Regions from separate parts of the Mesorhizobium sanjuanii genome, predicted to be linked through region 4. Evidence: riboswitches for the same ligand, from Rfam matches in the RefSeq annotation. Region 4 holds a riboswitch; each other region holds the start of a gene.
The links. A riboswitch is a leader RNA that binds a small molecule or an ion and turns the genes downstream of it on or off. The one in region 4 is predicted to bind cobalamin.
Positions count from the first base shown of each region.

Region 1: linked by a shared signal. The riboswitch ahead of CN311_RS16730 (DUF1636 family protein) and the one ahead of CN311_RS09515 (aromatic ring-hydroxylating oxygenase subunit alpha) in region 4 are both predicted to bind cobalamin.
Region 2: linked by a shared signal. The riboswitch ahead of CN311_RS23780 (ABC transporter ATP-binding protein) and the one ahead of CN311_RS09515 (aromatic ring-hydroxylating oxygenase subunit alpha) in region 4 are both predicted to bind cobalamin.
Region 3: linked by a shared signal. The riboswitch ahead of metE (5-methyltetrahydropteroyltriglutamate--homocysteine S-methyltransferase) and the one ahead of CN311_RS09515 (aromatic ring-hydroxylating oxygenase subunit alpha) in region 4 are both predicted to bind cobalamin.

Region 1 covers NZ_NWQG01000103.1:13,157-20,660, reverse strand. Annotated here, with positions in the region: partial or broken gene CN311_RS16740 (cobaltochelatase subunit CobN) at 1-520, opposite strand, end outside; gene cobW (cobalamin biosynthesis protein CobW) at 539-1,576, opposite strand; gene CN311_RS16730 (DUF1636 family protein) at 1,579-2,007, opposite strand; cobalamin riboswitch at 2,046-2,249, opposite strand; gene CN311_RS16725 (winged helix-turn-helix domain-containing protein) at 2,279-3,478, opposite strand; gene CN311_RS16720 (NADH-quinone oxidoreductase subunit A) at 3,809-4,174, shown strand; gene CN311_RS16715 (NuoB/complex I 20 kDa subunit family protein) at 4,165-4,746, shown strand; gene CN311_RS16710 (NADH-quinone oxidoreductase subunit C) at 4,750-5,352, shown strand; gene CN311_RS16705 (Sec-independent protein translocase family protein) at 5,363-5,551, shown strand; gene CN311_RS16700 (NADH-quinone oxidoreductase subunit D) at 5,555-6,745, shown strand; gene nuoE (NADH-quinone oxidoreductase subunit NuoE) at 6,746-7,504, shown strand, end outside.
Region 2 covers NZ_NWQG01000175.1:170-7,673, reverse strand. Annotated here, with positions in the region: gene CN311_RS23800 (HlyD family secretion protein) at 1-69, opposite strand, end outside; gene CN311_RS23795 (MarR family winged helix-turn-helix transcriptional regulator) at 66-542, opposite strand; gene CN311_RS23790 (FecCD family ABC transporter permease) at 698-1,663, opposite strand; gene CN311_RS23785 (ABC transporter substrate-binding protein) at 1,714-2,661, opposite strand; gene CN311_RS23780 (ABC transporter ATP-binding protein) at 2,658-3,482, opposite strand; cobalamin riboswitch at 3,687-3,897, opposite strand; gene CN311_RS23775 (bifunctional helix-turn-helix transcriptional regulator/GNAT family N-acetyltransferase) at 4,079-5,017, opposite strand; gene CN311_RS23770 (ATP-grasp domain-containing protein) at 5,105-6,073, opposite strand; gene CN311_RS23765 (class I SAM-dependent methyltransferase) at 6,077-6,850, shown strand; gene groES (co-chaperone GroES) at 7,013-7,309, shown strand; partial or broken gene CN311_RS23755 (TCP-1/cpn60 chaperonin family protein) at 7,373-7,504, shown strand, end outside.
Region 3 covers NZ_NWQG01000013.1:70,882-78,385, forward strand. Annotated here, with positions in the region: gene CN311_RS03165 (Ros/MucR family transcriptional regulator) at 104-568, opposite strand; gene CN311_RS03170 (DUF982 domain-containing protein) at 814-1,116, shown strand; gene CN311_RS03175 (DUF982 domain-containing protein) at 1,335-1,583, shown strand; gene CN311_RS03180 (hypothetical protein) at 1,601-1,819, shown strand; partial or broken gene CN311_RS03185 (IS256 family transposase) at 2,358-3,556, opposite strand; gene metE (5-methyltetrahydropteroyltriglutamate--homocysteine S-methyltransferase) at 3,739-6,069, opposite strand; cobalamin riboswitch at 6,186-6,385, opposite strand; partial or broken gene CN311_RS03195 (cytochrome P450) at 6,660-6,904, opposite strand; gene CN311_RS03200 (cytochrome P450 family protein) at 6,913-7,504, opposite strand, start outside.
Region 4 covers NZ_NWQG01000047.1:57,889-65,392, forward strand. Annotated here, with positions in the region: gene CN311_RS09485 (glycosyltransferase family A protein) at 1-507, opposite strand, end outside; gene CN311_RS09490 (glycosyltransferase family 2 protein) at 524-1,276, opposite strand; gene CN311_RS09495 (glycosyltransferase family 2 protein) at 1,359-2,111, opposite strand; gene CN311_RS09500 (serine kinase) at 2,108-3,157, opposite strand; gene CN311_RS09505 (PqqD family peptide modification chaperone) at 3,214-3,642, opposite strand; gene CN311_RS09510 (FAD-binding oxidoreductase) at 3,808-4,908, opposite strand; gene CN311_RS09515 (aromatic ring-hydroxylating oxygenase subunit alpha) at 4,929-6,176, opposite strand; cobalamin riboswitch at 6,291-6,493, opposite strand; gene CN311_RS09520 (DUF680 domain-containing protein) at 7,001-7,207, shown strand; gene CN311_RS09525 (DUF680 domain-containing protein) at 7,279-7,482, shown strand.

The DNA.
Region 1 (7,504 bases), on a different contig from region 4:
CAGTTACCGGTGAAGCAACCTCTATGTCCTGCCCCGCCAATCGAGCCAGCCGCTGCACCAGCGCCCTCATGTTCTCCGGGCCGCCCTCGCGGAAATGGCCGAGGAGGCCATCCAACTCCTCGCGCGGCAGCGTCGAGCCTTCGATCAGCCGCGGATCCTCGTCGTGGCTCTCGCCGGGCAGCAGCGCCAGCTTGATGCCGCGTGCGCGCGCAATCGTGGCAAGCTGGTCACAGCCATAGCGCCACCAGTCGTAGCCGCCGAGGATGCGGACGAGGATGACCTTGGCGTGGCGGGCGACGCTGTCGATCCAGAGATCGACGGACATCGGATGACGCAGATCGCGAAGCGCCGCCAGCCGCATCGAGGGCAGGCGTGCCGCATCCGCCTTCCAGCCCGCCGCCAGCCCGGCCAGATCGCTGTCGGTGAAGGACAGGGCCACGACATCCGCAGGCGTCTGCCTGAGATCGACAGGCTCGGCGAGATCGTCGAGCGAGGCGGATGTTGTGGTGAGGATGTGCATCGCGGTTTGTGCTTTGCCTCAGCCAGCGAGGATACGTTCGATCGCCGGGCGGTTCAGCCCCTTCAAGCCAATGACGACGAGGCGCGAGCGGCGGTCGTCCTCGGCCGTCCAGGCGCGGTCGTAATAGTGATTGACGCGCGGGCCGACGGCCTGCAGCAGCAGCCGCATCGGTTTGCCGCCGACCTCGACGAAGCCCTTCACGCGCAAAACGTTCTCTTCCTCAGCCGCGGTGGCGACGCGTTTTGCCAGTTCGTCCGGGTTGGAGACGGAGGCGATGTCGATGACGAAGGAGTCAAAATCGTCATGCTCGTGGTCGAGCTCATCGTCGTGATGGGTCTTGCGGTTTTCGATGTCGTCCTCGACGGCGAGGCCGAGACCGAGCAGCACCGAGGGATCGACCTTGCCTTGCGATGTCGGCACGATCTTCACGGCACGCGCGACATGCTCGCCGATGATGGCATTGGCGCGGGCCGAGCCGGCGGCATCCATCAAGTCGCTCTTCGACAATATGATCAGGTCGGCGCAGGCAAGCTGATCCTCGAACACTTCTTCCACAGGATCATCGTGATCGAGCGTCTCGTCCTGAGCGCGCTGCGCCTGCAGGGCGTCCATGTCGTTGGCGACGCGACCTTCGGCCAGCGCCGGGCCGTCGACCACGGCGATGACGCCGTCGACCGTCACCCGGCTTCTCACCGACGGCCACTGGAAGGCCTGGACGAGTGGCTTTGGGAGCGCGAGGCCGGAGGTTTCGATCAGGATATGGTCGACCTTCGGCGTCCGCGACAGGATCTGGTCGAGCGCCGGGACGAAATCGTCGGCGACGGTGCAGCAGATGCAGCCATTGGCCAGCTCGACGATGTTCTCCTCCGGGCAGGTGTCGATGCCGCAACCTTTCAAGATCTCGCCGTCGATGCCGATATCGCCGAATTCGTTGACGATAATGGCGAGCCGCTTGCCTCCGGCGTTTTCAAGCAGATGGCGGATCAGCGTCGTCTTGCCGGCGCCGAGAAAGCCGGTGACGACGGTGCAGGGAACGCGGGAGACGGAACCAGTCATGATCAGTCCTTCAGGAGGTCGAGGGGAGGGATGCGGGCCACGAGGCCGCGCTTCAGGCTGTCGGGGCGACCGCGCCAGGGGATGAGACCGTCGGTCGAGGTGGCGAAGAGCTTCGCGCCGGTGACGAGATCGGCGCCGCTGGTGGGAGTCAGGTCGCCGAAGACGTAGCTCCAGCAGCCGTCACGAAGGATCGCTGCGCTGAGCCGTCGCTTGCAATTGCCGAGGCATTCGACGGTGCGGATGCGGATTTTTTCGCCAGAGGCGGCCTGACGCGTGTCATCGGCGAGCAGCGCGCCGGCGCGGGGATGGGCATCGGAGCCGGCCTCATTGCGACAGGAAGAGCAGACGATGACGGTGACGCCGGCCAGGGAATCGTCCCCGCCGGGCAATATGTCCGCTGTCTCAGCCGAAAAACTGCTGTCGCGTTCCAAATCAGGCTCCTTGCCCGGAAAACCCGCCAGGCGATCGGATTCTTGTCTCTCAGACGGCAGGTCTCCTGGCTCGCGGGTCATCGCCTTTGTGCCGCCTTCCCGGGAACATCCCAGTGGTTTTCGGCCTTGGCTCGTCGCTTACAGTTGCGGGGACAGCCGCGGATTTGAAACCGAGATTTCGCACCGCATTCCCTCTTGGCTCCTCCCTTTGCCGAGAGGAGACCGTCTGAACCGGATTTAGGCTTTTGCGGGCAGCGGTGTCAACGTGAGCTTACGACACTGCGATGTCGACAAGCGCCGGACCCAGATCCCCGGCTGGTGTCACCTCGATGCGTTCGAGGCCAAGCCAGCCCTGCATCTGCTTCAGCTCCTCGACCAGCGCGGCCGGCGTTTCGGCGGGCGCGCTGGGCTCCGCATAGGCGGCATGGACGCGCAGGACGCTTGCCGGGCGGTCGGCCTTGAGGTCGATGCGTGCCACGATCCTGTCGCCAAGCAGGAACGGCAGGACGTAATAGCCGTATTGGCGCTTTTCGGCCGGCGTGTAGATTTCGATGCGGTAGCGGAAGTCGAACAGTCTTTCGGTGCGCGAGCGCTCGAAGACGACCGGATCGAACGGCGCCAGCAAGGCGCGGGCCTCGATTTTTCGCGGCAAGCGGGCGTCCTTATGAAGGTAAGCCGGCTTGCTCCAGCCTTCGACGCGCACCGGCAATAGCTCGCCCGTTTCGACCAGTTCCTCGATCCGACCCTTGATGTCGGCCGGCGACAGGCGGAAATAGTCGCGCAGGTCACCTGCGGTCGCCACGCCATGGGCACGGGCGGAGATGCGCAGCAATTCGCGATGCGCGTCCTCGGCAGTTGGCACTGGCAGGGCGAGCACGGCGGGCGGCAGCACGCGTTCGGGCAGATCATAGAAGCGTTCGAAGCCGCGGCGATGCGCCGTGGTGATGCGGCCGGCCCAGAACAGCCATTCGAAGGCGTGCTTGGCGTGGCTCCAGCCCCACCAGCCGCCCGAGCCTTTCTGGCCCTCCAATGCAGAAGCGGCGATCGGGCCGCGTTCGGCGACCTCGCGGTAGATATCTTCGATATAGGCGGCATGCTCGCGGCCCCATTTGGCGAGGCCCAGATACATTTCGTCGCCGCGCTCGGCCCGCTGCATGCGCCAGCGCATCAGCGGGTATGTCTCGACCGGCAGGAACGAGGCCTCATGCGCCCAATATTCGAACACCGTGCGCTTGCGGGTGACAGCGGCGTTGTCGAGCAGGGACAGGGGGTAGGGACCGAGGCGGGAGTAGAGCGGCATATAGTGGGCGCGCACCACCGCGCTGACGGAATCGATCTGCAGCAGGCCGGTGCGCGCCAGCACGCGAGCCAGGTGGCGGCGGTCCGGCGTGGCGCCCGGCCTCGGATCGGTAAAACCCTGTGCGGCGAGTGCGATGCGCCTGGCCATGCCGAGCGAGATCTTTTCCTTCATGCTGACGGCGCCCTGATGGTGTTCAAGCGAGGCAAGAACCGATGATTCCCGACCATGCTAGCAGGGATTTGGCGGGATATATGTCAGGAGAGAAAAGTGGAGTAAAAAGTGAAGGAAATCAAACAGGAGCGGATCGGACCAGTTTTTCGGGATGTGCCGTCCAGCACCGTGTTTTGAACAAGGTTTGACTTGCTTCGCCGAAAGCGCTGCGCTAACCCTCGCCGCGTTGCAGCATAGAGCCCCTAAAACGGTTCAGTGGTTAAACTGTCACGCTTCCGCAATACGGTTCCGTGCTGTAATCAAAGTGGATTGGCAACGGAAAGCCGCAGCATGAACGCACTTCTGAGTTCGTACCTGCCCATCGTCCTGTTCATCGGCGTGGCACTGGTCGTCGGTCTGGCGCTGATCGTGGCGCCGTTCCTGGTGGCCTACCGCAATCCCGACCCGGAAAAGCTTTCCGCCTACGAATGCGGTTTCAACTCGTTCGACGACGCCCGCATGAAGTTCGACATCCGCTTCTATCTGGTGTCGATCCTGTTCATCATCTTCGACCTGGAAGTGGCCTTCCTGTTTCCGTGGGCGGTGTCGTTCTCCAAGATCGGCATGCTCGGTTTCTGGTCGATGATGGTGTTTTTGGCAGTGCTGACCATCGGCTTTGCCTATGAATGGAAAAAAGGAGCGCTGGAATGGGATTGAACGACAGTTCAGGCACCCTCGTCGCGCCGAGGCCCAAGGGCCTCATCGATCCCAACACCGGCCGGCCGGTGGGGGAGGACGATCCGTTCTTCCTGGAGATCAACAACGAGTTGGCCGACAAGGGTTTCCTCGTCACCTCGACCGAGGCGCTGATCACCTGGGCCCGCAGCGGCTCGCTGATGTTCATGACGTTCGGTCTGGCGTGCTGCGCCGTCGAGATGATCCACACCTCGATGCCGCGCTACGACTCGGAGAGGTTCGGCGTCGCGCCTCGCGCGTCTCCGCGCCAGTCCGACATCATGATCGTCGCCGGCACGCTGACCAACAAGATGGCGCCGGCGCTGCGCAAGGTCTACGACCAGATGCCGGAGCCGCGCTACGTCATCTCGATGGGTTCCTGCGCCAATGGCGGCGGCTACTACCACTATTCCTATTCGGTGGTGCGCGGCTGCGACCGCATCGTGCCGGTCGACATCTATGTGCCCGGCTGTCCGCCGAGCGCCGAAGCGCTGCTCTACGGCATTCTTCTCCTGCAAAAGAAGATCCGCCGCACCGGCACGATCGAGCGGTAATCCATGAGCATATCCTTAAGCGAACTGTCGACCTATCTCGGCGAGAAGCTGCCCGGCCGCTTCAGTGACCCGGTGCTTGCCTATGGCGAGCTAACCGTTTGCGTCGAACCGCGCGACCTGATCGAGGTGGCGACCTTCCTGCGCGACGATTCAAAATGCCAGTTCATTTCGATCATCGACGTCTGCGGCGCCGACTATCCGTCGCGGGCCAAGCGCTTCGATGTCGTCTATCATTTTTTGTCGCCGAAGCAGAATGTGCGTATCCGCCTCAAGGTCCAGGCCAATGAGGAAACCATGGTGCCGTCGCTCACCGGCGTCTATCCCGGCGCCGACTGGTTCGAGCGCGAGACCTACGACCTCTATGGCGTGCTGTTCTCCGGCCATCCGGATCTGCGGCGAATCCTGACCGACTACGGCTTCGAGGGCCATCCGCTGCGCAAGGACTTCCCGCTGACCGGCTTCGTCGAAGTGCGCTACGACGACGAGGCCAAGCGCGTCATCTACGAGCCGGTCGAGCTCAAGCAGGAATTCCGCAATTTCGATTTTCTTTCGCCATGGGAAGGAACGGACTACGTGCTGCCGGGCGATGAAAAGGCGAAGCAGTGAGGGGGCATTGATGGGCAGCTTCTCGGTTTTTCATTGGCTTATTCTGCTGATTATTTGTGTGGTGCTGGTCGTGCCGTATTGGCGGATCTTTCCGAGAGCAGGCTGGCCTTCCGCATTGAGCCTTTTGATGGTTGTTCCGCTGGTGAATTTCGTTCTCTTGTGGATTTTGGCTTTCAAGAAATGGCCTGGAGACGCATGAGCCGTGGCTGAAACCTCCGTCCGCAATTTCAATATCAACTTTGGGCCTCAGCACCCTGCTGCCCACGGCGTTTTGCGTCTGGTTCTCGAGCTCGACGGCGAAGTGGTCGACCGCGTCGATCCGCATATCGGGCTGTTGCATCGCGGCACGGAGAAGCTGATCGAGCACAAGACCTATTTGCAGGCCGTGCCTTATCTCGACCGGCTCGATTATTGCGCGCCGATGAACCAGGAGCATGCCTTCGCGCTTGCCGCCGAGCGCCTGCTTGGCATCGAGGTGCCGAAGCGCGGCCAGCTGATCCGCGTGCTCTATTGCGAGATCGGCCGCATCATGTCGCATATCCTCAATGTGACGACGCAGGCGCTGGACGTCGGCGCGCTGACGCCGCCGCTATGGGGCTTCGTCGAGCGCGAAAAGCTGATGGTGTTCTACGAACGCGCCTCGGGCTCGCGCATGCACGCGGCCTATTTCCGGCCGGGCGGCGTCCACCAGGACCTGCCGCAAAAGCTGGTCGAGGATATCGGCAAGTGGATCGACCCGTTCCTGAAGTCGCTCGACGATCTCGACGCGCTGCTCACCGGCAACCGCATCTTCAAGCAGCGCAATGTCGATATCGGCACGGTGTCGCTGGCCGACGCCTGGGCCTGGGGCTTTTCCGGCGTCATGGTGCGCGGTTCGGGCGCTGCATGGGACCTGCGCAAGTCACAGCCCTATGAATGCTATGCCGAGATGGATTTCGACATCCCGATCGGCAAGAACGGCGACTGTTTCGACCGCTACCTCGTGCGCATGGAAGAAATGCGCCAATCGGCCAAGATCATGCGCCAGTGCGTCGATCTCCTGCTCGGCAAGGAGGGCAGCGGCCCGGTGTCGAACCTCGACGGCAAGGTGGTGCCGCCGAAGCGGCCGGCGATGAAGCGCTCGATGGAAGCGCTGATCCACCATTTCAAGCTCTACACCGAAGGCTACCGGGTGCCGGCCGGCGAGGTTTATGCCGCCGTCGAGGCGCCGAAGGGCGAATTCGGCGTCTACATGGTCTCCGACGGCACCAACAAGCCCTATCGCTGCAAGCTGCGCGCGCCGGGCTTCGCCCATCTCCAGGCCATGGATTTCCTGTGCCGCGGCCACATGCTGGCCGACGTCACCGCCGTTCTCGGCTCCCTCGACATCGTGTTTGGTGAGGTCGATCGCTAAATGTCAGTCCGCCGTCTCGCAGAAGCCAGTGTCCAGCCAGCGTCCTTCGCCTTCAACCGGGCGAATGCGGCGGCGGCCAAGCAATGGATCAAGAAATATCCGAAAGGCCGCGAACAGTCCGCGATCATCCCGCTGCTGATGCTGGCGCAGGAGCAGGAAGGCTGGGTGACCAAGGCGGCGATCGAGACGATCTCCGATATGCTCGGCATGCCCTATATCAGAGGGCTCGAAGTCGCGACCTTCTACACGCAGTACCAGCTCAATCCGGTCGGCACCCGCGCGCATATCCAGGTTTGCGGCACCACGCCCTGCATGTTGCGCGGCTCGGAAGCGCTGATGGATGTCTGCCGCTCGAAGATACATCACGACCAGTTCCACACCAACGACAAGGGCACGCTGTCCTGGGAAGAGGTCGAGTGCCTCGGCGCCTGCGTCAACGCACCGATGGTGATGATTTTCAAGGATACGTTCGAGGATCTGACGCCTGAACGGCTGGCCGAAATCATCGATCTCTACGGCGCCGGCAAGGGGGCTGAGGTCAAGCCCGGACCGCAGAATGGCCGCATCACCTCCGAGCCGATCACCGGCCTGACGACGCTGAAGAGCGAAAAAGCGATCCTCAAGGCGACCCGCGACAGGGAGGCCAAGGAGGCTTCCAAGGCCGCCAAGGAAGCGCCCGATGCCATTGCCGTTCCGGCCGCACCGGCTCCTGCCGTCGCGCCATCGAACGCCAGCAAGCCGAAAACCGATGCGTCCGAG
Region 2 (7,504 bases), on a different contig from region 4:
CGCCGGCTGCGAGGGAGCTTCCATCTCCAGCTCGGCCACATTCTTATTTATCTTGGCTACCGCGTTCATGCTGCTGCGCCTTCCGCACTCTTGATTTTTCCGCAGGACGCCTCGGCATCCGTCAGGTTCTCGACCATCACTTCCAGCGCCTTGATCAGGACGCGGCGATCTTCCGGCGACACGCCGGTCAGCGATACTTCATAGACTTCGCCAGCGAGGCTCTTGACCTCGGCATAGGCCTCGCTCGCCTTCGCGGTCGGAAAGATCATGCGGACGCGGCGGTCGGCGGCGTCGGAACGGCGCTCGATCCAGCCGCCCTCCTCCATGCGGTCGACCAGACGCGACACGCTGATCGGCTCGATTTCGAGAAGCTCGGCGAGCCGCGCCTGCGTGATGCCTTCTTCCTTGGCGACGCGGACCATAAGCCGCCATTGCGCCGAGGAAAGGCCGAGCCCGCTGGCGCGCGCCTCGAAGCGCTTGCGCATCAGGCGCTGCACGTCGTGGATTAAAAAGCCCAATCTGTCGATGCCGTCGGAAACCATAAGCGGTATATATAATAAGCGTGCTTATCATTCAAGACGCCGTGTTGCGCCAGAAGCCCGCAAACCTGCATGACAGCCGTGCGATGCGGTCGTGGTTAGTGATTCATTAACGGCAGAGCGGTTGGACCTGAGTGGGGTCCTGTGGCGGTGAAAGATCAAAGGCGATTGCGAATAAGCATGGTGACGACGAAGACAGCGCCGAGCGAGCTGGTGATGATGCCGATCGGCAGTTCCTGCGGCGGCAGCAGCGTGCGTGCAAGGAGGTCGCTGGCCAAAAGCAGCACCGCCCCGAACAGCGCCGAGCTTGCGATCAGACGCAGATGCAACGGACCTGCGAGCGGCCGGCACAGATGCGGGATCATCAGGCCGACGAAGCCGATGACGCCGGCGACCGAGACCAGGATCGCGGTTGCAAGCGCTGCAACGAGAAAGGTCGTGCGGCGCATGCGCGCCACCGGCACACCGAGGCTTTCGGCGGCATTTTCGCCGGCGAGGAAGGCGTCGAACCTACGGTGGTTCCACAAGCCGTAGGCGAGGATGATGGCCGCGCCAAGAGCGGCCATGCCGATATTGTCCCAGCGCGCCAGCCCGAGCCCGCCCATGGTCCAGAACAGCACCGAATGAGCGGCGCGCTGGTCGCCGGCGAAGACGAGATAGTTGGTGAGCGCGGTGAAGATGAAGGAGACGGCAAGTCCGGCCAGGATCAATCGTTCCGGGCCCTGCCCCCTTACCCGCGACACCAGCAGAAGGACAATGCCGGCGGCCAGCATGCCGCCGGTGAAGGCGGCAATAGGCAAGGTCCAGATGCCGAAACTGTCGCCGAAAACGGTGATGACGGACACCGCGCCGGCGGCCGCACCGGAGGAGAGGCCGAACAGGAACGGGTCGGCGAGGTCGTTGCGCGTCACGGTCTGCAGCAACGCGCCGACGACGCCGAGGCCGGCGCCCACCGCGATCGCCAGCAGCGTGCGCGGCAGCCTGAGGTCGACGACGATCTTGCCGACCGGTCCAGAGACCGGATGCGTGTCCAGTCCGGCCGTATGCGCCAGCGCGCCAACGACGTCCGCCAGCGAGATCACCGTCGAGCCATAGGCGATCGACAACAGCGCAAGAACGGCCATTGCTGCCGCTCCCGCAATTACGAAAAGTCCGAATGCCTTGTGGCGCAAACTCAGAACGCTTCCGGATGCATAGCCCTGGCGATCTTGGCGATCGCCTCGACATTGGCGGGTCCGGGCGTCAGTTCGGCATAGCGCAGCGCCACGAAGCGCTCGTTCTTGACCGCGTCGGTTTCCTTCATCGCCGGGTGGGCCTTCAGGAAATCAAGCAGTTTCCTGTAGCCGGCACCGTCCTGGTAATCGAGCAGGATCAGGAATTGCGGATTGCGTGACGCCACCGTCTCCCAATCCGTATTGCCCCAGCTTGTCTCCATGTCGGCCATGATGTTGTCGCCGCCGGCAGCAGCGATCATGGCGCTCGGGATCGCGAACTTGCCCGCGGTGAAGGGTTTGTCTTCGCCGGAATCATAGAGGAAGACGCGCGTGCCCTTGCGGTCGCCGACCTTCGCGGTGATCTGCGCGAGTTGCGCCTTCCAGCTCGAAACAAGCTTTTGCGCCTCGGCCTCCTTGCCGAAGATCTTGCCCAGCTTTTCGACGTCGCCATAGAGCAGGTCCATCGAGGCGGCGGCCCGGTTCTTGTCGAGATGGACGCAGCTTTCCGTCAGCACCAGCGTCTTGATGCCGTGCGGGGCGAGCGTGTCGGGCGTCACCTCGCCGCCCGGCTTCATGCCGTAATACCAGCCGGCGAAGAAGAAATCGGGCTGGACGGCTACGAGGTTTTCCAGCGTCGGGTATTTTGGCGCCAGCTCCGGGATCGAGCCTTGCTCGGCCTTGAATTCAGGGCCAACCTTGTACCAGCCGGTGATGCCGGTCAGGCCGACGATCGAGGGCTGCAGCTTCAGCGCGAAGGCCATCTCTGCCATGTTGAGATCCTGGATGACGGCGCGCCTGGGCGGCGCGTCGAAGGTCAGCGGCTTGCCGCAACTGTCGACAGTGACCGGAAAGGCGAAGGCCGCCGAGGCCAGCAGCGAAAAGGCAAGCGAGAGGACGAAGCGCTTCACGGGGTATTGCTCCTTGGGTTCAGGGAAATTTGTCCGGATGGCGAGGACGCACGGTTGGGAACGTCGAAGACGGTAAGCTCGCGGTCTTCGGTCGGGTGGCGCAGGCGGAACACATCGATGCCGAACACGTCGCGGATCAACTCTTGGGTCAGTGCGTCGTGCGGTGCGGCCAGCACTTGCAGCCGGGCGTTGTTCATCATCGCAACCCTGGTGGCGAAGGGCGCCACCAGGGCGAGATCGTGCAGCACCGCCACTACGGTCATGCCGAAACCGGCGACCAGTTCGAGAAGCTCGCCGCGAGCACGCGGATCGAGGTGGTTGGTCGGCTCGTCGAGGAACAGGATTCTTGGCTCCTGGGCGATGGCGCGGGCCAGTTGGGCGCGCTGGCGCTCGCCGCCTGAGAGCTCGCCGATGGTGCGGCCAAGCAGCGGCAGCAGGCCCGTTGTGCGCAGCGCCTCGACGACGATGTCGCGCTCTTCCAGCCTGCGTCTGAAGCCGGCATGCGGAACACGGCCAAGTTCGACATAGTCGATCAAGGCGAGCCTGGGATCGGGCTGGTCGGTCTGGCCGACGACCGCCATGCCAAGCGCCCGCTCGGCCGGCGTGATCCTGTCGAGACGGCGCCCCGACAGACGCACCTCACCGGCACTCGGCGGCAGTGCGCCGCACAGCATGCGCAAAAGCGTGGTCTTGCCGGCGCCATTGGGGCCGATAATGGCCAGACGCTCGCCCGCCGACACGGAAAGGCTCACGCCATCAACCAGGTTCCGGCCATTCGCTGTCGCGGTCACGTCGCGGGCTTCGAGAAGGAGCGCGCTCACCGGTGGCGCCCCATTGGATCGCGCGGACCCGGCGTACGGGTCGGAACCCCGCCGGTTGGATCGCGGCGAAGCAAGCACAAAATGGTGCAGTGGATGGTCTCTGAGACGCTCACCTTCCGTCACTTTCTCAACTGGCGACGGAAGGAAGCTCAGCCGATCGGACGACAGACCGATGGCTTACGTCTCCTCCCGGCACACCCCGTCCGGTCAACTCAGCTGATGGCAGGTCTCCTGGCTCGCGGGTCTCGGCTTCATCCTGCCTTCCCAGCCTTGCCGGCCAGTGGCATTCTGCGGATGTTGCTCGCCGCTTACAGTTGCGGGGGCAGCCACGGCCTCGACCCGAAAGCAGGTCTCACCGTGTTCCCTTTTCACCCCTCGCCTTTCGACTCGGGGAACCATCGTCCTTTCAGCCTAGATTTTCCCCGACCGCGCCGCAACGGTTTTTGATTGCGCTTGCAGGCATCGGAACATCGTATGTAATAATATTACATAACAAACATCGGCTTGTGCTGTCAACCGGTCGGCCAAACGTTCTCGTTTCGATTTTTCTCGATGAAAGGTCCGCCGCGGGCAGGCGCCCGACCGCGGGAAGCCCGCTATAGCTCCAGGTTCCAGTTCTGGCCGACCAGATCCTTGCCGAAGGAATGGTGGCGTTCCTCCTCGGCAAGCTTGAAGCCCGCCGCCTCATAGATGCGGCGTGCCGAGACGAGAATGTCGTTGGTCCACAAGGTCAGCGTTCTGTAGCCCTTGGCGCGGGCAAAGCCGATGCATTCCTCGACCAGCCGCTTGCCGATGCCGAGGCCGCGCGCCGAAGGTTCGACATAGAGCAGGCGCAGCTTCGCCACCTCATCCGACTTGCGCACGAGAAAGACCGAGCCGACCACCTCGCCTTCCCGTTCGGCGATCCAGCTGCGCTCCCATTTCGGATCGAAGGATTTCACGAAAGCGCCGAGGATCTCGGCGACCAGCGCCTCATAGGTTTCGTCCCAGCCATAATCCTGCGCGTAGATGAGACCCTGGCGGCGCACGATCCAGCCGACATCGCCGACCTGCAAGGGTCGCAGCAGATAGGGCACCTTCGGCTCGGCACTGTCGCCGCCCAGCAGGCGCTGCACCGTCTGCATGGCCTTGACCAGCCTGTCCTGGTCCGATGCCGCCAACCGATCGAGCAAGGCGGCCACCTGATCGTGCGAATCCCGGTTCAGCGGCGCGAAGGCCCGCCGCCCGGCCGGTGTCAGTGCGATCGACGAACGCCGCGCATCGGCTTCTATCGCGGCGCGCTCCACTAGGCCGCGTTCCTCGAACTTCTTCAGCAGCCGGCTGAGATAGCCGGGATCGAGGCCGAGATCGCGCGCAAGATCGGTGGCGGTCAGGCCATCGCGATGCGCCAGTTCGTAAAGCACCCGTGCCTCGGTCAGCGAGAAGGCGCTTTTCAGCCACCCTTCATCGAGCAGCCCGATCTGACGGGTGTAGAAGCGATTGAAGGCCCGCACCGCATCGATCCGTTCGTTGCCGGAGTAATGATGAATCGTCATGGGATCCTCCTGTCCGCACAGGATCAATCAATTATTTGACCTAGTCAAGTATCTGGGGACGGGGCCAGAACATCGCGATGTGGACGATTATCTTAATTGCCGGATCAGCCCCTCGAAACCATCGGCCAGATGAGCGGCGCCGGCCGCAAACATTTTCACGAGGTTTTTCGGCCGGCCAGGGGTCTTGTTGGCATCCAGCAGCACGGCCCTGCCCTCATGCATGACGAAATCGAACTTGCCGTAGTCGAAGCCAAGCTCGTGTCGCAGCGCACGCATTTCCTGGGGAACAGGCACCGGTTCGCGGCGGATCGTTTCGGACGCCTTGACCAGGGCATTCGGCGAGACGTAGCGGGTGCAGCGTTCGCTCTCTCCGCAAAATACCCAGAACCGCGCCGCAAAACCATCAGGTTCCTTTTCCGGAATGAACTTGTCCACGACCAGATCGTCGCGCTCGAAGACGCCATCGGGAACATCGCCTAGGGAATCATAGACCTCATAAGGCTGCAGTGTCGGCACCTCCGGAAACGGTAGCTGCTTGCTTGCGCGCTGCGCTCGCCGATTGAGGAATCTCTCCGGAATGCCCTGATTGTTGAGATTGCTTTTGACAATGACCGGACCTTGCCAGGCGTCTCCCCGGTTCAGCAACGCTTCGCTGACCCGTCGTTTGGAAATGTCGGCCGTCGCGACATTGAGGCAGAATGGAAAACTGCGGGCATAGTCGAGATAGTCCGCGGGCGTTATCGTCGCATCGACATGCAGAACGGCGATGTCGGCGCTGGATGTCTTCGACAGACCTTGCTCGATCCGCACCGAGTGGCCGCGTCTTTTCAGTTCCGCCAGAACATCGAAAAGCATGTACGGACTGTCCCTGCGCAGCAGGATGTCGCGACCGCTCTGGAACCTGTCATGTTCATGAGTTATCACGACGATACGCGCCACAGCCGCCCTTTTAGCTTGCCTACCGATTTCCATTAAGCGATGGCTAATATCAAAGCCAGAATTCTCGTTTTGCAATCGACTTGAATGACAAATCATTGGGACAATTATCATCGTCATTGGATGCTTCTGGACGCGCCGCTTCGGCCGCCCCCGGAAACGGTTGCAATATTCGAGCGCGAGCTTGATCTGGCCGACGCCGACGTTCTCCTCCTGGGAGTGACGCCCGAACTGGCCGTGCTGGGCAGATCGATGCTGGCGATCGATCAGTCGGCGGCCATGATTTCCGGCGTATGGGCCGGCGACAATGCCTCGCGCAGGGCGGTGGCCGGCAATTGGCTGGATCTGCCCGTTGGCAGCGCAAGTGCCGATGCGGTCATAGGCGACGGCTGCCTGTCGGCCGTCGACTCCAAGATGGCCCGCGATACGCTGCTTGGCGAAATCGCAAGGGTGTTGAAGCCCGGCAGGCGCGCAGCGATCCGCGTTTTCGCCAGCCCGGAGATGACCGAGGACTTGCCGGGCATCGAAGCCCAGGTTCTGGCTGGCGGCATCGAGAATTTCCACGCGCTCAAATGGCGGATCGCGATGGCGTGCACGACCGGCGGCTCCGACTGCGCAATCGAGGTACGGACGATCCGTGACACGTTCGACCGCCTGTTCCCCGATCGCGAGGCACTTGCCGCCCGGACGGGATGGAGCATCGCGTCGATCAACACAATCGACGTCTACGCTGGCTCCGACACGAGCTACAGTTTCGCAAAGCTGGCCATGCTGGTCGATGAGGCGAATGTCTGGTTCGACGACGTGCGCATCGTGCCGAGCGGCTCCTATCCGCTGGCGGAACGGTGCCCGCTTCTGGTGCTTGGATCGCCGAAGCAATCGACAAAGCACAAATAGGATCTTCTTCGGCGTCGATCGGCTCACGAGCGCCTTGACTCTCGCATGCCGCCAGCCTATTTCAGCGCCACGTTAGCACTCGCCTTTGGTGAGTGCTAACCACATGTCCGGCACCGCCGGATGGAGGAACTGTTCTCACCAGTCTCATTCGAGGAAGAAAAAATGGCAAAGTCGAAGTTCCGCCCGCTTCATGACCGCGTGGTCGTACGCCGGGTCGAATCCGAATCCAAGACCGCCGGCGGGATCATCATCCCGGATACGGCGAAGGAAAAGCCGCAGGAAGGCGAAATCATCGCCGTCGGCTCCGGCGCCCGCGACGAAGCCGGCAAGCTCGTCCCTCTGGACGTCAAGGCCGGCGACCGCATCCTGTTCGGCAAGTGGTCGGGCACCGAAGTCAAGCTCAATGGCGAAGACCTTCTGATCATGAAGGAATCCGACATCATGGGCATCATCGGCTGAATATCGGCCTCACGTTCAACTTGAATCTTCGGGCTTAATCCAAGCCCCTGCCAGGAGCTAAACATGGCTGCCAAAGACGTAAAATTCTCCCGCGATGCCCGTGAGCGCATGCTGCGCGGCGTCAACATCCTCGCCGACGCGGTGAAGGTCACGCTCGGCCCCAAGGGCCGCAACGTCGTCATCGACAAGTCGTTC
Region 3 (7,504 bases), on a different contig from region 4:
ACCATGATCATACCGATCGTCGCGGATATTGCAATGCACAAATTCTATATCGCAAGTGCGAAATGATGTCGGATCCGCTTAGTCGATCCTTAAAAAATTGCGGTCAGGCTGCGGCTTTCTTGCGGGCACGCTTGGCAGGTACCGGCGTTCCCGGTTCCTTCGGCTTGCGGCCCAGACCCATGGTCTTGGCCAATGCCGAGCGCGCCGCAGCGTAATTCGGCGCCACCATGGGATAGTCCGCCGGCAGCCCCCATTTCGCGCGATATTCGTCGGGCGTAAGGCCATAGTGGGTAGCCAGGTGACGCTTGAGCGACTTGAACTTCTTACCGTCCTCAAGGCTGACGATGTAATCGGGCATAACCGATTTCCTGATCGGTACGGCAGGCTTGAGAGCTTCCGGCTTTTCTGGTGCGGCGCCACCAGCAGTGCCTTTCAATGCGATGTGGATCTGGCCGATAAGCCCAGGCAGTTCACCGACGGGAACCGGATTGTTCGAAACATAGGCTGAGACGACATGGGCGGTGAGTTCGATGAGGTTGTCAGCTTTGCTCTCGGTTTCGTCGGTCATGAAAACGCTCCTGCGGAATTAGACTAGCCGGTTAAGAATCACTTCATAGCTTAATAGTGACGACCGCGTTTGATGGCAACCAAGCCATTTGCATGACGTGCTGGCGGATCGCTACACACCCGGCCGCTGTTACGGATCTTCCTCTTGAACCGTCATCGCCCTGACAACACATTGTGCCAGGGTCGGCTCGCGTCGATGCGGCGCCTCTTCACACAAATTGGCTATTTGGAAGGTTGGAGGAACTAATGAACGCTGAGGCTTTCAGCAGCCCGCTTTTCGTGAGGCGCGCAACGCACATCATCCAAGAGATTGCCGGCCTTGCCGATGCAATCGATTTTCTCAACGAATGGCCGGAAGACCGCAGAGACCTGATCCACGAAGCCGCCCTGAGGGCATGCTACGATGCATACGATGGGCGCAAGCCGGTAAGCACGGCGCGCAACGCCTTTTTCGGTTTTGCGAAGCGGGTCGCCATATTGGAAGATGCAACCTCCGCGATGCAGTGGATCGCCGCCTGCAGATCGGGCAGTGGAAAAGTGCAGGTGTAGACCTCGACGACTTGTTTGAGACTGGCGAGGCGCGTCAAAGGGTGCACTATGTCCAGGTTTCACAGCTAGACCACGCGAATGAGAAGCTGTTCCTCACCACCGACTGCAAAACCGCAGGTCGCACGCAAGCTCAGTGGCGCAGATGCAGCCGTCGCGTTCGGCTGAGTAAAGAAATGCGACCCGGGCTGTTTGCCGCATAGTGGCTGTGGAGGAGGGGGATGACCGGGTTGATCAGATTTGAGAGGCCAGTCGTTGTTCAGCTTAGCCGCCGCAGCTCGGAGCGTGTTGTGTCCGACGTCAAAGACGCGGCCGCTATCTTGCTGCGGGATCTGCATCATGAGACCGACAAACGCAGGATCGCGATGGACACCTGCCTGCAGGTGTTACGCGGTAAGACCCATCCACCAGCCGCCCGACGAGCTTTCGTCGCAGCCGCGCTCGAAGCACGCATTCTGCGCAGCGATTGAGATTTAGGACGCCGCTCATGAATTTCGGGCATCTGCGCATCGCGATTGGGCGCGGTCCGAACACCTTTGCCGGCATCGGCCAGGAGCAAGCCAACCCCGCACTTTCCGCGATGGCTTTCCTGGTCCGGCGCCGGATCTTCACCATCAAAACACGGGGGTCCGCCAGCCAGCTGCGGCCGCTCGGCTTCGCCGTCGCGGTGATCGTGATTGGAAACAGAGGCAGACCGGGCCATTGAGCGGGAGTTGGCCCGCTGCAGATGGTGGAGCGTCGATGCCGCCTCAAAAGTCTCCAGAAGTGCCGTTTGAACCTTCCCCCAGCTTGGCCCTGCATCCGGTTTCCCGGAACACGCTCCGCGGACCGGCGCCGCGTGATCGCCAATGCCTCTCCCGATGGTCGGGAGCGGGGTTTCGGCGATCAAGATCGGGGAGACGATAGTGATACTGGATGATCCCAAAAGGGAATAATCCGAAACTGGCTGGCTGTGAGCCGTCTCGTTTCTGGCCGGCTCATTTGAGGCCCAAGCCTCCTTCGATCGTCCGCCAACGGCGGCCTCTGGAACAGCTGACTTCGACGCGCCATGACAAGGGCCTCCGCCAGGCCAAGGTTGCCGAGGCGCTTCGGCAGCTCGATTTCCTTGGGTGCGCCGGATGGACTTCCCTAGACTAGATCTTCCGAGTGTGGAGTCGCCGCTCACCGCCGGCGAGGATCGTGTCCCGGGGCGTGGTGTAGCTGGCGGCATTGGTCGCCGTGCTCTCCGGCATGGGCCGGGCTGATCAGCGTGCCACGGCTGGCAGGCTGATGAGGGGATCATCGCTCATCTGGCTGATCGTTTCCAGGGTCATGTATCTGGCCCGCTGCACTGCCCATTCATCGTTCTGTTCGAGCAGGATAGCGCCGACGAGGCGCACGATCGCATCGTCGTTCGGGAAGATTCCGACGACCTCGGTGCGCCGCTTGATCTCGCCGTTGAGACGCTCGATCGGATTCGTCGAGTGGAGCTTGGCGCGATGTTCCTTCGGGACGGTCATGTAGGCCAGCACGTCGGGCTCGGCGTCATCCATGATTGTCGCCAGCTTCGGCACCTTCGGCCGGATCTGGTCGGCGACGGCGCGCCATTGGGCGCTTGCGGCCTCGGGCGTTTCCTGGGCGAAAGCGGTGGCGATGAAGGCCGAGACGACCCTGCGGCCGCTCTTGCCGGCGTGCGCCAGCACGTTCCTCATGGAGTGGACGCGGCACCTCTGCCAAGTGGCGCTGAGCACCTTGGTGACAGCCGCCTTGAGGCCTTCATGTGCGTCGGAGACGACGAGCTTGACGCCGCGCAGGCCGCGACGGGTCAGCTTGCGCAGGAACTCGGTCCAGATCGGCTCGGCCTCCGACGTGCCGATCTCCATGCCAAGCACCTCGCGCCGGCCGTCCGCGTTGACGCCGACGGCGATGATGACGGCGACCGAGACGATCCGCCCACCGCGGCGGACCTTCAGGTAAGTGGCGTCGATCCACAGGTATGGCCAATCGCCCTCGATCGGCCGCTCAAGGAAGGCCTTCACCTTGCCGTCGATCTCCTCGCACAGCCGCGAGACCTGGCTCTTGGAGATGCCGCTCATCCCCATGGCCTTGACCAAGTCGTCAACCGACCGGGTCGAGATGCCTTGCACATAAGTTCCTGGATGACGGCGGTCAGCGCCTTCTCGGCCATGCGGCGCGGTTCGAGGAAACCCGGGAAGTAGCTTCCCTTCCTGAGCTTCGGGATGCGCAGCTCAACCGTGCCGGCCCGCGTCTCCCAGTCCCGGTCGCGGTACCCATTGCGCTGGGCGAGCCGCAGCGGGGTCTTCTCGCCATAGCCGGCGTCGGTGGCCGCGCCCACCTCCAGCTCCATAAGCCGCTCGGCGGCAAAGCCGATCATCTCGCGCAGCAGATCGGCATCCGGGGTCTTCTCCACGAGCGTGCGCAGGTTCATCATGTCGTCGGTCATCGGTGGTCCTTCCGAAATGGGTTGGCGTCAACAACCAAACCCTACCGGAAAGCGCCGATGACCACCGACACGCCGCTCACTCGCTACTAACGGCGCGCTCGCGAGCGGCTTCGTAACCGCCGAGCTACACCACCTGATGGGACACGACCCCGGCGACCCCGGCGGGGGAGGGTGAGCGAGCCCTACGCGGTCTGCGATTTTTCCCGAATTGCGCGTGCCGCAGCCACCATGTTCATCAGGGCAGGGCGGACCTCCTGCCATCTGCGCGTTTTGAGACCGCAGTCGGGATTCACCCACAGTTGGCCATCCAACAATCGCTCGCGCGCAAGCATGATGAGGTTGGAAATCTCCCCCACTTCCGGGACCCGCGGCGAGTGAATGTCATAGACGCCAGGACCGATCCCGTTCGGATACTTGAAGGTTCGAAGCGTATCGAGCAGTTCCATCTGCGAGCGCGAGGTTTCAATGGAGATCACATCGGCATCCATTTCGGCAATCGCGTCCACGATATCGCCGAACTCGGAGTAGCACATATGGGTGTGGATCTGGGTCGCATCGCCGACCGCCGTTGAAGCCAGCCGGAAGCATTCGACGGCCCAGTCGAGATAGGCCTCCCAGTCGGCCTCGCGCAGCGGCAAGCCCTCGCGCAGTGCCGCTTCGTCGATCTGGATCATCCTGGCGCCGGCCTTTTCGAGGTCGCTCGCTTCATCGCGAATGGCGAGCGCGACCTGGCGGCAGACGGCTGAGCGCGGAAGATCGTCTCGGACGAAGGACCAGTTGAGGATCGTCACCGGGCCGGTAAGCATGCCCTTCATCGGCTTTGGCGTCAGCGACTGGGCATATCGCCACCAGTGTAGTGTCATCGGATTTTGTCGCGACACATCTCCAATGATGATCGGGGGTCGCACAAAGCGCGAGCCATAGCTCTGCACCCACCCGTGTTGCGTGAAGGCGAAGCCGCAGAGCTGCTCAGCGAAATACTGCACCATATCGTTGCGCTCGAATTCGCCGTGGACCAGCACGTCGAGTCCGATCTCTTCTTGCCAGCGAACGGCGGCTTCTATCTCTTTCTTCAGGAACGCCTCATAGTCGACGTAACTCAAATCGCCTTTGGCATGGGCTGCCCGCGCCTTGCGAACCTCGGCTGTTTGCGGGAAGGAGCCGATCGTCGTGGTGGGAAAGGAAGGCAAGCCAAACGTGTCGGCCTGAAGCTTGGAGCGCACGGCGAATGCGCTCTTCCGGCGCGTCATGCCGACCTTGATGCTGGCGACCCGGCCTTCGACGAGCGGATCATGCACCTTCGCGGATGTCGCGCGAACGGCGGCAGCCTCAGCCGACGCCTCCAGTTCGGCGGCGACCGCGTCCCGGCCTTCGGCCAGGGCACGGGCGAGCACGACCAGCTCGCCGGTCTTTTGCGCCGCGAAGGCGAGCCACGACTTCACATCCGCATCGAGTTCCGTCTCCATGTCCAGGTCGATCGGCACATGCAGCATCGAGCAGGATGGGGCGATCTCCACGCGGTCCAGCGGCCAGCCGGCGACGATCGGCTTGATGCGGTCAAGTATGGCAGGCAGGTTCGCACGCCAGACGTTGCGGCCGTCGATCAGTCCGAGCGAGAGCACAAGTTCCTTCTGCGCGAGCCGGCCGACGGTCTCCAACTGCTCTGGAGCGCGCACGAGATCGACGTGCAGTCCCGCCACGGGCAGAGAAATTGCGGTCTCGAGATTGTCTCCCAGCGATCCGAAATAGGTAGCGACCATGATCTTCAACTCCGGTGCTGCTTTTGACAGCCGGCAGTAGGCGAATTGGAGCGCATCCCGTTCATTGGGAACCAGATCGACCACGAGCGCCGGCTCATCGATCTGCACCCAATCGGCTCCCGCGAGCTTCAGCCTCCGCAGGAGCTCCTCGTAGACGGGCAGCAGCCGTGGCAGGAGCGCGATAGGGTTGAAACCTTCCTCAGGTGACTTCGCCAACTTGAGAAAAGTAACCGGTCCAAGCAGGACCGGGCGCGTGTGGATGCCGAGCGCCTTGGCCTCGAGGAAATGATCGACCGGTTTCGCCGACGAGAGGGCAAAGCTCTGATCGTCGGTAAGTTCCGGCACAATGTAGTGATAGTTGGTGTCGAACCATTTGGTCATTTCCATCGCGGCAAGGCCATGCCCGTTGGCCGCATGCTCGTCACCGGCATGTCCGCAATCAGCGGCCTGATCTTGGTTGCCGCGCGCCATTGCGAAATAGATATCGAGTGGGACCTCGCAGTCAGTCCAGGCGTATCGTGCCGGCACGGCGCCGACCATGGCAACGGTGTCGAGCACATGGTCATAAAGCGAGAAATCGTTGGAGGGGATTTTCGACACGCCGCGATCGTGCTGCTCCCTCCAGCTAGCGGCGCGTAGCGCCTTCGCCATCGCGAGCAGGTCGGCAGCGGGAGATTTTCCGGACCAGTAGCTTTCAAGCGCGAATTTCAGTTCCCGCCGTCGACCGATACGCGGCACGCCGAGCGTCGCCACAGGAATTCGTTGAGAGACAGTCATGCCATACCCCGATGGTTGGGGCGTGGGGACAAGGAACGCGCGAGCAGGCGGCACGAAGCCGGGCTACCGCGGCCACCGAGACACCCCGCCCGTGGACGTTGTTCGTCGTGGCAGGTCTCCTGGCTCGCGGGTCAAAGCCTCTGCCCGTCTTCCCGAGGCCGTTCGCCTCAGTGACACCAATGGGCTTGGCTCGCCGCTAACAGTTGCGGGGGCAGCGCCGGCATCGCACCGGCTTCCCTCTTAGCTCCGCTACGGCAGTGCCGCGCGGAGAACCACGACATGCGCACAATCACAGCCGCTTCGCTCCTTGTCAATACATATAACGAGATGTTTATGTGATGATGCGAATAATGCCCTTGTGCTGATCGGTCTCTTTCGCCCAAAGCTGCATACGATGCGGCCTCTCATCAGTGCAGGCTCGGAGAGGTCCTTGTCCCCATCGGCGACGCCGGATCAGATCGAGGTCGCCGGGCTCAAGGGCGTAAAGTCGGGCCAGGTTGTCACGGTCCGCCGGGAATCACAGTATTTGTACCCCGCTCGGCTTCGCTCAGCGTGCTTGCGCATTCCAGCGCGCTGATGACCATGGCCGGAAGCGGAAAGGAGAGGTGGCGCCTCAGGTCGGCGGGCTGGGGCTGGGCCGCCAGCGTCTCGAACAATTGCGCGGCGATCGCCTCGACCTGCTGCGCGAGCAGCTTCGCCCTGCGGTTGCTGAAGGCCGGCGCCACGATCGTGCGTAACCGGGCATGCTCGCCCCCTCGTGCGAGACCAGCCATCCCGGCGAACCGAGAATCACCGAATCCGGGGTGAATGCCGGACTCTCTAAGCGATGGAAGCGCGGAAGGTGACCGGCAGACGCTGCGGGCAGCGAATGACGTAAGACGGCATGTAGACGACGTCCTCCGCAGCGATGGTCAGCGCCAGATCCTCCAGCCGCCCGAACAGCGCGGGGAAGGCGCAGCGCAATTCCAGGCGCGCCAGCGCAGCGCCCAGGCAGGAATGCGGCCCCTCGCCGAATGACAAATGCGGGTTGTGCCGCCGGGTGACATCGAACCTGTCGGCGCCGGGACCGAAGGCCTTTTCGTCCCGGTTCGCCGCATGGAACGCCATCAGGACGGCATCGCCGCGGCGGACCATGCATCCGTCGATCTCCACGTCCTGGGTGGCATAGCGGAACGGCAGATTGGCCGCTGAGCTGCCCCAGCGCAGGATCTCCTCGATCGCCTGTGACCACGGAACTTGGCCGCTGCGCACCAAGTGCAGTTGCTGCGGATGCGTCAGCAATGCCAGCACGCCATTGCCGATGACGCCGGCGGTGGTCACGAAGCCCGCAGAGAGCACCATGAACAGCATGTCGATGAGCTCGGTGTCGGAAACGAGCTCGCCTTTGTCGCGGGCGACGATCAGGGCCGAA
Region 4 (7,504 bases):
CCGGGCGATCCAGTCGATCATTTCGCCGCGGCCACCGGGCGGATCGACGATCGGCCCGACAACATCGAAGACCTCGCGGCGGATCATCATTGTCGAACGCGACCAGCCGGGCACGGTGACGGCCTCTGGAGCATCGGGCCGGTCGTGGCGGAAGTTGCACCAATGGGTAAAAACGCCCGACGTCTTCGGAAAAAGTCTGAAATGCGTAAGCTGTTCTTCGATCTTGGTCGGCAACCACAAATCGTCGGCATCGAGCGTCGCGATAAATGGCGTCGACAGCGCGGCAACGCCTCTGGTCGTGGCGCTGCCCGGCCCCGCGTTTTCCTGGCGCAGCAACCGCACCTTCAGGTCCAGCGCATTGATCACAGCCGCCATGTCGTCGGTCGAGCCGTCGTCGACGACGACGATGGCGTCGGGCTCGATCGACTGAGCCACGACCGATCTCAACGTCTCGGCGATGGTGGTGGCCGCGTTGAAGGCTGGAATAACGACGCCGTAGCCGGACATTAGAGGAAACGCCCCATCACAGGAAACGCCAATGCGCGAGGTCTTTGAAATCGAATATACCGTCGACGGCGTGCAGGGAAGGATTGGCCTTGCGCCGCTTTATCGATTTGTGGATGGCGCGCATGAATTCGCGAAACGGCACGTTCTTTTCCTTGGTCATGTTGCCGGGGTGGCGTCGGTAGTAGAGGGCAACAGTATCGGGCATGAGGAATCTCGGGCCGCTCTCGAAGACGCGCAGCAGGTAGTCGGTGTCCTCGGCTTGGTTGAAGTCCTCGTCGAAGCCGCCGATCCGCTCGACAAGGTTTCGTGAGAAAATGCCGGCGGACAGATGAATCCCGCGAACGGTTATGGAATGGCTGTCGGCGGCCGGTTCCAGCGTCTCGTCGTCTATACTGTCTATAAGCGTCATCCGCGAATAGGTCAGGTCAAGGTCGGGATCGGCCGCGAAACAGGCAAGATCGGCTCTGAAGCGGCCGGCGGGCGAGATGTCGTCCGAATCGAGAAACGAGACGAGCCGCGTTTGCGGCAGCAATTGCTGCAGCCCGGCGTTGCGCGCCTTGGTGACACCCATATTGGCTTGCTGGAACAGGCGGATGCATGGCGCCTGCTCGATCAGCGAGCGAACCGCCTCTGCCGATGCGTCGGTCGAGCCGTCATCGACCACGATGATGTCGAGATCGGCGTCATCGCATTGCCTGAGCAGCGAACGCAGCGCCGCGCCGACATAGCGTTCGCGGTTGTAGACAGGCATGATCACGCTCAGTTTCATGCTTCACCCTGCAATTGCGCCAGGGCAGCGCGACCTGCTCCGGCCAGGTTTCCGGGGGGCAACGATCCTCTCCTTCGATATGTCACGTGAATTGCCAATCGGCCGGGCTCCTAAGTTCGAAAATACCCTCGACCTGATGGAGCGAAGGATCGGCCTTGCGCCGCCGCATCGATTTGTGGATCGCGCGCAGATATTCGCGGACCGGGACACCTTGCTCCCTGGTCGCATTGCCTGGATGACGCCGGTAATAGATCGCCACGGTGTCGGGCAGCGTGTATCGGGGGCCGCTTTCGAAGACGCGCAACAAATAGTCGGTGTCTTCGGATTGCCTGAACGCCTCGTCGAAGACGCCGGTTCGCTCGATGAGCTTCCGGCTGAATATCCCGGCACTCAGCGAAAGCCCGCGAAGCATCATCGAGCGGCAGCCGGCGGCAGGTTCCAGCGCCTCATCGTCTATGCTGTCGACCAGCATCATCAGCGAATAGGTCAGGTCAAGGCCGGGATCGGCCGTGAAGCAGGCAAGATCGGCCTTGAAGCGCCCGGCAGGTGAGATGTCGTCGGAATCAAGAAACGACACCAACTCCGTCTGCGGCAGCAACCGCCGCAGCCCACTGTTTCGCGCCTTGCTGACACCCATATTCGCCTGCCGGAACAGGCGAATGCAGGACGCTTCGCTCATCATGGCGCGCACGGCATCGGCCGTGCTATCGGTCGAGCCATCGTCGATAACGATGATATCGAGATTGGCGGCGTCGCGTTGCCTGAGCAGCGAGCGCAGCGCGGAAACGATATAGCGCTCGCGATTGTAGACGGGCATGATCACGCTCAGCTTCATGGCGCACTCCGCGCGAGAAACGCCGAAATCGTCCCGGCGATCTCCTCCGGTCGCGTCCCCAGTGACAGGCGGTAGCATGGCAGCAGGCGCGTGAGGTCGCTGAAGAAGCGAAAGCCGCTTTCCCGCTCGCCTGGCATCTGGGCGATTCCGGACGGCGCCAATGCAATCATGGCGTCCTTGCGCGACACGGGCATGATCGAGCTTGCCTCACCTCCGCCGATATGTGGCACCAGCAGCGCGACGATATCCAGACTTGCGGGCACTGGCCGCGCCGCGATGTCATCGATGCGGAACTGATGCTTGCCCTGCCAGTTCAGTGCACCATAAGACGTTAGCCTGTGCTTCAGCTCGAGCCGCTGGAAGCCTTTGGGGTCCTGCTTCAGCGTCGCGAACAGCGGATGGGCTCTCACGCCATTGGCCGCATCGATCAGCACATAGTCGTCGCCGACGCTGTCCAGTCCGTTGAGCAGGCCGGCAACGACCGTTCCCGATTTCCCGGCTCCGCCCGAGCCGGCCAGCAGAATGCCTTTGCCATCGAGGCCCAGCGTGCCGGCATGGGCCAGCCGCATGCCGCGCGCCGCATACTCCCAGTGCAGGAAGGCGCGCAGCGGCGCACCGGGCTCCCATGGCGGAAAAGCCTCGGGCGATGCCATCAACTGCACGCCGATGCGGCGCTCCGGATCGTAGAACTGCCAGAAGTCCAGGTCGTGATAGTGGTTGCCGCGCAATCCGGCCTCGGCCAGCGTGGTGGCGAAGCTATGATGCGTGAAATGGGCCTGACCCCAGCTCGCCGGGACGGGAATGCCTTCAATGTTGGGGTCGGCAACGAAAATGCGGCAGTCGCCTGTTGCGGTTCGGTCGTCCCGAGCCTGGACAAAAGCCTGATCGATTGCCGCCGCCAGCGGGCCGGGGCTGAGATGCGCCGTCAACTCCAGCCGCGGCAAGTCGGCCTTCGCGGTGACGGCATAGCTCGAAGCGGCGTCTTCCGCCGCGGCCAGCACATAGCGGGCATAGTCCGGCAGGGATTGGAGGGTGACGCGCGGCATGGCTGACATGTTCCAGTATCGCCCGGATGTGGCGAAGGGGCGGCCGCCCTAGTGTTTCAGGACGCCTGTTTGACCGCCGGCCAGCCCCGAGGTTCCTCGACCTCATGGATCGGATCGACCACGATAAGATCGGCAAGGTCGTCATGGATGTCGACCTTGAGCGGCTCGCTGGTGCCGGCGAGTTCCGCAAGAAGGGCGCCCGAAATGGGTTGCGCGGTGGCATCGGCCGCGGGCACGAGCAGGCCGAATTCGAGCAGTTGTGCAACGAAGCTCTCGAGCTCGGCCAACCTTATTGTCGCCCCGCCCGCCGTCTGCCCGACCAGCGCGTGGGCGGCAACGCTTGATGACAGCGCTTCCCAGACCCTGCTGCCCGAATCGGAGAAGCCGAAATATTTCCCGGTGGAAAGGTCGAGCACGACGGCTTCGCCGTCGAAGGACTCAAAAACGATGTCCTTGCTCGCCACCGCGTAGACCAATTGTTGCATCGTTTAATCCCCGCCTCGGACGCACGGGATGCGAATCGCCGGTCGTCGCGACCTACCCCACCGCTGATGAAAGCATCTAGCCAGTCGACCCTTCTTTGGCAAGATAGAGTGCCGATCAACGACCCCTTCGGCACACTTGCACGGGACAAATGGTCGAAATATCCCTCAGGCTTCGATCTCGATCGCCGTTAATGGCTTCGAACAGCAGGCCAGGATGAAGCCGTCTTCGATCTCGTGGTCGAGGATCCCGCCATTGTGGCTCATCTCGACGCTGCCCGAGATCTTCTTCACCTTGCAGGTTCCGCACAGGCCGAACTCGCAGGCCGCGGGGATTCTGACGCCCGAGGCGCGCGCCGTCTGCAGCACCGTCTGGCCGGCAACGCATTCGGCATCGACATCCGAAAGCGAGAACCGGATCGGCGTTGCGGCCGCGGCGGGCATCTCGGTCCCACCGCCTGCCGGCGACGCAAAGGGAGCCGGTAATTCCTCCATCGCGGGTGCGGCAAAGCTTTCCTGGTGGTAGTTGTCCATGGCGAAGCCGGCGGCCTCCAGCATCTGCCGCACCGCGCGCATGAACGGATCGGGGCCGCAGCAGAAGATTTCGCGCTCTCGGAAATCGGGTGCCAAGAGCGGCAGCCGGATCGCGTCGATCCGGCCCATATGGCCGAACCAGCCCTCGCGGCTGGAGCGCTCCTCGATCATGAAGCCGAGCGTCAGCCCCGGCATGCGGCTGCCCAGCAGTTCGAGCTCCTTGCGGAAGATGATCTCTTCCGCGCGCCGCGCGCAGTTGACGAAGCCGACATCGGTCCATGGCGCGCAGTCGTTCAGCCAGCGCAGCATCGACATCATCGGGGTCACGCCGGAGCCGGCCGAAATGAACAGATATTTGGCGGCAGGATGACTATGCAACGAGAAATCGCCCGCCGGCCCATAGGCCTTCACATGAACGCCGGGCTTCAGATTGTCGAACATCCAGCGCGTGCCGATGCTGCCGGCCTGCGCCTTCACCGTCACCGCGATCGAGAACGGTCGCGACGGCGAGGACGACAGCGTATAGGTGCGCATCAGCGGACCGTCGGCGCTCGGCAGTTCCAGCGTCACGAATTGCCCGGGCTTGTAGCGGAACCAGGTCTGGTTGTCGGAGCGGAAGGTGAAGGTCTTCACGTCAGGCGCCTCGTCGCTGACGCCGATCACCTCCAGCACCTGCAGCCGGTCGTTCCACGGCGCCATCTCGTCGAGGTGGCGGTAGAGGCCAAGGTCGGTCATAGCATTCATCCCCTCACCTCTCAGGCGACGCTGCGAAGCGCCGGCCGTTCGCCTTCGGTAAGGCGGGGCCCGATGAAGGCGGCGTACCATTCGACAAACTGGATGACGCCGCCTTCATGCAGTTCCGAATAGGGACCGGGCTCATAGGCCGGCGAAAGGATGCCGAAAGCGTTCTCCTCGACGATGCGGCGGTCCTGGTCGTTGGTCTCGGTCCAGACATGGGTGAGTTCGGCGAGATCGTAATCGACGCCCTCGACCGCATCCTTGTGGACCAGCCATTTGGTGGTGACAGCCGTCTCCGTGGCGCTGATCGGCAGCACGCGGAACGTGACGGCGTGATCGCCGAGTATGTGGTTCCAAGTCGTCGGATAATGGTAGAGCAGCAGCGAGCCGATGCGGTCCGTGGCAACGCTGTCGGAAAGGTTCCTCTTCACGGCGCGCTTGCCCGTCATCGTGTAGCTGACGGCGTCGCGCAGCAGCGGCGCGCGGGTGGCGCGATACTGTCCGGCCGGATCGATGCGGAACTTGCTCGGCAGGCCCGCCGCCTCGCATTTGGCCCAGTGCGCCAGCATCTCCGGGTCGCTGTCGGCGCCTTGTACGCCGGTCACGGTCGGCGCTTCCGGGAATGTCTTGCAGAGTTCCGGATGGTTGCCGGCGCAATGATAGCACTCGCGGTTGTTTTCCCAGACGAGCTTCCAATTGCCCTTCTCGACGATGGTCGATTCGAAGGCGACCTTTGCCTCGCGCAGCCGATGCGGCAGCAGATAGGGCTCGATCATCGCTCGCATCGGGGCGAAGTCTGCCGGCTCCTTGGCCAGGCAGATGAAGATGTAACCGCCGACGCTTTCGCAGGCGACCGGCTTCAGGCCGAACTGGCTCTTGTCGAAACCGTCCGCCATCTGGCGGGCGAACAGCAGCCTTCCGTCCAGCTCATAGGTCCACTGGTGATAGGGGCAGACGAGCTTGGCCGCCGTGCCCCTGTCGGCGTTGCAAACACGGCTGCCGCGATGGCGGCAGGAATTGTGGAAGGCGTTGATCTTGCCTTGCTGGTCGCGCACCAGCACGATCGGATAGTCGCCGATCTGGGCGGTGATATAGCTGCCCGGCTTCGGCAATTCGCAATCATGGCCGATAAACAGCCAGTCGCGATACCAGATCAGCTCCATGTCGAGCTTGAAGAACTCAGGATCGGTGTAGAAGGGTTGTTCGAGCGAAAAGCCTTCCCTGCGGCTGTGCAAGAGCCTCAGCATGTCGTTGCGCGTGTCCATGTCCTGTCCTTTTGGCTAAGGACTGACTATGGTGGTGATGGAGGTAAGGATCGGCGCAGGCCGGCGAACGGCTGGCATGACCTATCCGCCTCTTGACCGCCCACCGCGATCAGTCGAGTTCAATCACCTCGGGCTGGTTTCCGGGCTCAGGAGTTGTCCTCGCGGACTCGTCGCGACACCTTCCCAGGCCGTGGCCCAGTGGTCTCCCGTTGCGACTTGAACTCCACCACCGTTGCGGGGGCAGCGCCGGACTCTGACCGGCTTCCCAATTCTCCGCCCCGTCGTCACGAAGCGGCACCTGAGATGCCATGATCTAATCACGACCGCCCGCCGGCTGTCGGCATGAAAGCGACATCGTATCCATGCGGCGCGACACGGCCGGCGAAACCTGCGAGCTGGTAATGCAGGGCGGAACCTCATTTTGCCGGCTGCCATTGTCGGCTGCCGTCGCCGTCGAATCCGAACTGCGGCGGGGGCAAAAAAGGTTTGCAGTTTCCAAAGGTGACTATTAGCTGCTTCTAAAATCGAACCGAACGGTTCGTTTCTGTTGACGCTGCGTGCAGGACGGTGTGAACACTGGCGCTCCGACACACTTGGTGATCCGTAGGCGATTTGTAATAGCAGATTGATATTGCTGACAAAAAAATTGGTAGTGGGGGCTCTTGGTACAATTTCAAGATGCAGAGTCATGGTCCACACGAAACAACTTCGTGATTGGAAACCGGCGATCGACCCACCCACATCGCGGCTGTTCGAACGACGCGAATTCCTCCCAGGACACGCCGCTAGACGGACGCAAAAACTGAGATACTGGAGTATCAAAAATGAAAAAGATCGCTCTTACTGCCGCCGCCCTTATGGCCATCACCGGCAGCGCCTTCGCTGGTAGCGACAACTACGGTTCCAATGGTGCGAACCAGCCTGCCGCAGCAGTCGACAGCACGTATACGGCTTCCACTCAGAAGTCGGCGCACGCTGATGAGCAGCCCGTCGTTCAGGGCAGCGACCGCAACCTGTTCGGCAACCGCTAACAACTGAGATCAGGGGGCGGCGGATTGCCTGCCGCCCGGAATCTCGGATTCAGAAATTCTGGAGTATTAAAATGAAAAAGTTCGTTCTTGCTGCCGCCGTTCTGGCCATTTCGGGCAGCGCCTTTGCCAATGGCAGCGACCACTATGGTTCCGACGGCGTCAACCAGCCGGCCGCCGCGGTCGACAGCTCGTACACGGCTTCCACTCAGAAGTCGGAAGCTGCTGCCGAGAAGCCCGTCAACCAGGGCAGCGACCGTAACCTCTTCGGCAGATAATAAACCGATTGAGACTCATGGT